Regions from separate parts of the Stenotrophomonas sp. NPDC077420 genome, predicted to be linked through region 1. Evidence: riboswitches for the same ligand, from Rfam matches in the RefSeq annotation. Region 1 holds a riboswitch; the other holds the start of a gene.

Region 1 (3,410 bases):
CCGTACGGCGGCTACCAGGCGATCATGCGCGACCCGGATACCGGTGTGTACTACGGCGCCTCGGAAAGCCGCAAGGACGGCCAGGCGGCAGGGTACTGACCGTCCCCGCCTGTACGCCTGCCATTGAGAACGGAAACGCTGCGCTTGCGGATTACGTATCCGCTCGCGACGCCTCGTCCCGCGTCTCTTCCTGCGCGGCGATTTCGCGCTCGATCCAGGCATCCATCATCTGCCGCGCGCGCTTGGCGCGGCGGTGCTGCAACTGGTACTCCAGGTCCAATACCTGGTACAGCGAGTAGATCACCGCCAGCATCAGCAGCGCGAAGGGCAGGGCGGCGATGGTGATCATGCCCTGCAGCGCGTCCAGCCCGCCGGCCAGCAGCAGTGAGCCTGCGATCAGCGCGATGGCCACGCCCCAGGTGATCTTGCGGGCCAGTGGCGGGTCGCCGGCCTGGTCGGTGGACATGCTGGCCAGCACCAGTACCGCCGAGTCGGCCGAGGTCACGAAGAAGATGATCAGCAGCGCCAGCGCGATCACCGACAGCACCATGGGCAGCGACATGCTGTCGAACAGGGTGAACAGCACGGTTTCATAGCCGTTGCCCAGCGCCTGCACCAGGTCCACATGGCCGAAGATCTGCTGCCACAGCGCCGTGCCGCCAAACACCGAGAACCACAGGAAGCCGAGCACGCTCGGGGCGATCACCACGCCGAGCACGAACTCGCGGATGCTGCGTCCGCGCGACACGCGCGCGATGAACGAGCCCACGAATGGTGCCCACGCGATCCACCACGCCCAGTAGAAGATCGTCCAGTCGGCCACCCAGGTGCTGCCCGAGAACGGCGACATGCGCAGGCTCATCGTCACCAGCTGGTTGAGGTAGGAGCCCACCGTCGTGGTGAAGGTGTCGAAGATGAAACCGGTCGGCCCCAGCACCAGCACCAGCGCCAGCAGCAATGCCGCCAGGCCCAGGTTGAAATTGGACAGCCACTTGATGCCGCGGTGCACGCCACTGGTGGTGGAGGCCATGTACAGCACGAAGGCCACTGCGATGATGGTCAGCTGCAGTCCTGCCGAATCCTGGATGCCGAACACGCGCTCCAGCCCGGCGGCGATCTGGATGGTGCCGAAGCCCAGCGTGGTAGCCACGCCGATGGCCGTGGCCACCACTGCGGCGACATCCACCACCGTGCCGATCCAGCCGCGATGATGGCGGCCGATGAGCGGCTGCAGCAGGTCGCTTATCTGCCCCCGCCCATTGCGGTTGTACTGGAACCACGCCATCGCCAGCCCGATCAGCGCGTAGATCGCCCACGGATGCAGGCCCCAGTGGAAGAACACGTAGCGCATCGAGGCGCGCGCGGCGTCCATGCTCTGCGGGGCCAGGCCTTCCGGTGGTTTGACGAAATGCGAGACCGGCTCGGCCGCACCCCAGAACACCAGGCCGATGCCCATGCCGGCGGCAAACAGCATCGCCATCCAGCTGGCATTGGAAAAGTCCGGCTCGGCGTCCTCGCCGCCGATGCGCAGCGAGCCCAGCCTGCCGAACGCCAGATAGAGCAGGAACGACAGGGTGATGAACACCACCAGCAGGTAGAGCCAGCCGGCGCTGCGGATGATGTGGGCCAGACCACCCTGGACCACGGCGTTGAACGGCTCCGGTGCAATGCCGGCGGCCAGCACCAGCAGCAGTACCAGTGCGATCGATATGCGGAACACCATGTCGGCGTGTCTCCGTACGCAACAGGAGTGTCGCTGGCCGGGAGTCTAGCCAACCCGGCATGACCGCCCCGTTCACGTTCGCGGTGCAGCGTGCCCAACCCCGCGCCAGTGTGCTCTAATCCGCCCCGAAGCGGGGGTACCGCGGCCCTGGGGCCACGGTTGAGACAGTCCCATCGAACCTGATCCGGTTGATACCGGCGTAGGGAAGCTTCGCAACAGCAGCGGCAGCGTGTCCTCCGGTCCTTCCGACCGCGCGGACGCGTGGTTCGCCTGCCGTGCGCCGCCGCTTCGTCCCTGTTCCGCACACCCCGTGCGGGACTGAACCCAGGACGATGCCCCGATGACCGCACACCTTACCGCCCTGCAGCAGCAGGCCCAGCAGCTTTCGACCTCGGTCACCCGGCCGATTCCGGGTTCGCGCAAGATCCACGTGACCGGCTCGCGCAGCGATCTGCAGGTGCCCATGCGCGAGATCGCGCTGACCCGCACCCCGACCCTGTTCGGCGGCGAAGACAACGCGCCGCTGACCGTCTATGACACGTCCGGCCCCTACACCGATCCGGACGCACGCATCGACCTGTCCACCGGCCTGCCGCCGCTGCGCGCCGGCTGGGTGGCCGAACGCGGCGACACCGAAGGGCTGCCTCGCCTGAGCTCGGCGTTCGGGCGCTCGCGCGAAGCCGACGCGCGGCTGGACGCCGTGCGCTTTCCCGCGCGCCTGCAACCGCGCCGCGCCGTGGCCGGCGCCAACGTCACCCAGATGCACTACGCACGGCGCGGCATCATCACCCCGGAAATGGAGTTCGTGGCCATCCGTGAAAACCAGCGGCTGGAGCAGGTGCGCGACAAGGCATTGCTGGCCCAGCACCCGGGGCAGTCGTTCGGGGCCGCCCTTCCGGCCATGATCACCCCGGAGTTCGTGCGCTCGGAAATCGCGCGCGGTCGCGCCGTGCTGCCCAACAACATCAACCACCCGGAAAGCGAGCCGATGATCATCGGGCGCAACTTCCTGACCAAGATCAACGCCAACATCGGCAACAGCGCGGTGTCCTCGGGCATCGCCGAAGAGGTGGAAAAGCTGGTGTGGGCGATCCGCTGGGGCGGCGACACGGTGATGGACCTGTCCACCGGCAAGCACATCCATGAAACCCGCGAGTGGATCCTGCGCAATTCGCCGGTGGCGATCGGCACCGTGCCGATCTACCAGGCGCTGGAAAAGGTCGATGGCCGCGCCGAGGCGCTGAGCTGGGAGATCTTCCGCGACACCCTCATCGAGCAGGCCGAACAGGGCGTGGACTATTTCACCATCCACGCCGGCGTACTGCTGCGCCACGTGCCGCTTACCGCGCGGCGGGTGACCGGCATCGTCTCGCGCGGCGGTTCGATCATGGCCAAGTGGTGCCTGGCCCACCACAGGGAAAACTTCCTCTACACGCACTTCGAGGACATCTGCGAGATCATGAAGGCGTACGACGTGACCTTCTCGCTCGGCGACGGCCTGCGTCCGGGCTGCATCGCCGACGCCAACGACGCGGCCCAGTTCGGCGAACTCGAGGCGCTGGGCGAGTTGACGAAGATCGCCTGGAAGCACGATGTGCAGACCATGATCGAAGGGCCCGGTCACGTGCCGATGCAGCTGATCAAGGAGAACATGGACAAGCAGCTGCACGAGTGCGGGGAAGCGCCG
Region 2 (3,410 bases), on a different contig from region 1:
TGGCGTGGCGCGCCGGGGAACAGGTAGTAATCGCCGGCGCTGCTGCCGGTGTCGCGCCAGTAGAAGCGGTCGAACAGGTTGTCCACCGACAGGCTCCAGGTGACCGGGTGCGCGTGCAGCTGATGCTGATAGCGTACGCCGGCGTCGAACACGGAATAGGCCGGGGCTTTCACGCTGCCGTCCACGGTGGCTGCATTGCTGGATGCGTAACGCCAGCCGCCGCTCACCGCCAGGCCGTCCACGTACGGCAATGCGTAATCCACGTGCAACGCAGCCCGCACCTTGGGCACGTTGACCAGCTGCTGGCCGTCGTAATACGCGGTACCGGCATCACGCGCGCGTGCCTGCAGCAGGCTGGCACTGGCGTTCACCGACAGCCGCTCGCTGACCTGGCCATTGGCGGTCAGCTCCAGCCCGGTGTGCGCCTGGGTGCCCTCCTGCACGAAGGTGAAACCGGCATCGCTGGCATCGGGCTTGGCGTACTGGAACGGTTGGGTGATGCGGAACAGCGCCGCCCCCAGCATCAGCCCATCCGCGGCGGCGTACTTGACGCCCACCTCGCGCTGGCGCGACTGCATGGCCGGCAGGAAGGTGCTGCCGTTGCTGGTCCAGAACGGCGCTTCCTGGCCCAGCGAGAGGCCCTCCACGTAGCTGGCGTAGACATTGACGCGTTCGCTGGCCTGCCAGACCAGCGCGGTCTGCGGCAGGAACTGCGACAGGCGGCTGTGCCGTTCCGGAACGCCGCGCTTGTCGTAGGCGCGCTCGTCCAGGCGCACGTAGCGGCCACCGGCCAGGAACTGCCAGGTATCGCCGATGTGGATGCGGTCCAGTGCAAACAGCGCGCGCTGCCAGCTGTCCAGGCGCCGCGCCGAGGCACCCGGCTGCAGCGGCGACGGCGCGAACACCGGCACCTGCGCATCGGCGATGTTGGCCGTGCCCACGTATTCGTTGACGTTCTGGCGCTTGTCCACGGTGCGATGGAAGGCGCTGAGCCCGACCGACAGTTCATGCCGCAGCGTGCCGCTGCCGAAGCGCCCGCGCAGTTCGCCGCGTGCTTCGTCGTTGACCCGGGTGTCGTCGGGGCTGCGGTAGTCGTAGATGTCGTAATCGCCATTCGGCGCGAAGTAGTTGCCCGGCACGCTGCCGTCGGCGCAACCGGCCGCGTAGTAGCAGCCGTAGGCGAACGCGACATTGTCGTCGATGACCGAACGGCTGTGGCCCACCGACAGCCGCGACTGCCAGTCGGGGCTGAAATCATAGGTGTGCAGCGCGGTGAGGTTGGTGCTGGCGATGCCCACCGGCTGCTGCCACGGCTGGTGGCCGAGCATGCGGCTGCGGTCCACGCCGCGCGGCAGCACGCTGCCGCCCAGCAGCTGGTAGCCGCTGGCCGAGCGCTGTGCGCTGGTCTGGTAATTGGCATCCACTTCCAGCTTGCCGCGCTCGCCGATCAGCCAGTCGGCGGCCACCGAGTAGAAGTTGCGGCGGCCATCGGCGTGGTCGATGTACGACGCGCTGTCGTCCCAGGCCGCGTTCACGCGCACGCCGAAGCGCGGCGTGATCCAGCCGCCGACGTCGGCGGCCACGTAGCGCGAGCCTTCCGAATCGGTGGCCAGGGTAACGGTGCGCACGTCGGCCGGGCGCTTGCCCACGTAGTTGATGATGCCGCCCGGGGCCATCACGCCGGCGGCCAGCCCGGCCTCGCCCTTGAGGATTTCCACCTGCTGCACGTTTTCCAGCGCCAGCCGCTGTTCGCCGGCGATGGACAGGCCGTTGAAGCGGTAGCCGGTGGCCGGGTCCAGTGCGAAGCCGCGGATGGCGATGTTCTGGTAGTAGCCCACCGGGGCGTAGCTGTCGCCCAGCGAGGCGTCCTGCCGGGCCAGTTCCGACAGCGTACGCACCTGCAGCTGGTCCAGCAGCGCGCGGTCCAGCACGTTGACCGACGCCGGGGTGTTCTTCCAGTCGGCGCTGCCGAAGCTGCTCGACGGGGTGGTTGCCGCGGCAGGTTTGTCGGCCTGGACGCGGATCCCGGCCAGGTCGGTGGGCGAACGCCCGCCCGCGCCGGTGTCGGCTTCGCTGGCATGCAGGGGCAGTGCGGCGCAGAGGGCGGCAGTCAACAGCGTGAGGCGGTAGCAGCGGTTCATTCGATTCGTCATCAGCCAGGGGAGACGAAGCGAAGGCACGCACGCACACCGGCCCGGAACGGGGGTGCGCCTGCTGCGCAAAGCTCCCTACGCCGGTGCAAACCGGATCAGGTTCCAAGGGACTCTCTCAGCCTGGCAGATCCAGGCACCCCCGCTTCAGTGGTCATTTTCACACCAATCGACGCCCGTGGCGAGCCCGCAGGCTCAGGCAGCGGCGTGCAGCACGTCCAGCAGGGCGCGGCCGGCGGGGCTGGCGAACCAGTCCGCATGGCCCAGCAGGAAGGTGTGCCAGGCCACGTCGGCATTGGCCATCGAGCCGGTAACCCCCTGGAAATACTCGACTTCCGACAAGGCGAAGTCCAGGTGCACCACCGGCAGCAGGTCGGCCAGCAGGTGCACCTGGGCAGCCGACAGCGGCCGCACCTGGCGGTAGCCGGCGAGCAGGGCCAGGGCGACATCCGCATGGGCGACCGGGCCCTGGCCGCCGGCCTCCAGCCAGGCGACCGCATTGCGCTCGATCGCCGTGGCCAGGTCGAACAGCGCGCTGGCAGGAGACGCCAGGCCGAAGTCGAACACGGTGGCGACCGTTGCCGCCGCGCCCTGGCCGTGCCAGAGCAGGTTGGACACATGCCAGTCGTTGTGCCCCCACAGCACCGGTTCGGCCTGCAGGCGGTCGGCCAGCGCCGCGTGCCAGGGCAGCACCGCGCGCTGCAGGTCCTGCTCCCATGGCTGCCGCGACAGGTACGCGGCCAACCCGGGCCGGGCCGGCAGCTCACTGCGCAGCCGGGCCAGCGGGTCGCGCGCGCGGATCAGGTCGTCGCGGGCCACCAGCAGGTGGGTGCTGCGCTGGGGCGCGTGGTAGTCGGCCGCGGCCAGGTGCAGGCGGGCGAGCACGGCGCCGGCCTCGCGCGCATGCGCCGGCTCGAACGGTGGCGTCCACGACGGGCTGTCGCGGTACAGGTCGTGACCGGCGCCCTGCGCATGCAGTTCATAGGTCCAGTGGTCGCGTTCGAGCGCGGTGGCACCGTGGTGGCTGTGCAGCACCTCCACCACCGGCAGGCCGGCAGCGGCCAGGTGGGCGATGAAGCGGTGTTCCTCACCCAGCAGCGCGGCAGTACGCACGCGGGCGTGATGGCGTTTGACCAGGTAACGCCGCGCGCCGGACTGCACCAGGGCCGCTGCGGAGAAGGGACGTGGACTGTGCCAGAGCACGCTGCAGCCGCCGGCAAGTGCAGGGTAGTGCCCGCACAGCCAGGCCAGTTCGTCGTC

The links. Region 1 has a riboswitch for thiamine pyrophosphate ahead of thiC (phosphomethylpyrimidine synthase ThiC). Riboswitches for the same ligand answer to the same signal wherever they lie in the genome.
Region 2: another riboswitch for thiamine pyrophosphate. It lies ahead of ACIGII_RS13000 (TonB-dependent receptor); the one in region 1 lies ahead of thiC (phosphomethylpyrimidine synthase ThiC).

What each region holds. Positions count from the first base shown of each region.
Region 1 is NZ_JBITVZ010000024.1:22,314-25,723, forward strand. It holds gene ggt (gamma-glutamyltransferase) at 1-99, shown strand, start outside; gene ACIGII_RS18075 (BCCT family transporter) at 152-1,723, opposite strand; TPP riboswitch at 1,846-1,947, shown strand; gene thiC (phosphomethylpyrimidine synthase ThiC) at 2,064-3,410, shown strand, end outside.
Region 2 is NZ_JBITVZ010000012.1:87,837-91,246, forward strand. It holds gene ACIGII_RS13000 (TonB-dependent receptor) at 1-2,141, opposite strand, end outside; TPP riboswitch at 2,209-2,304, opposite strand; gene ACIGII_RS13005 (phosphotransferase enzyme family protein) at 2,346-3,410, opposite strand, start outside.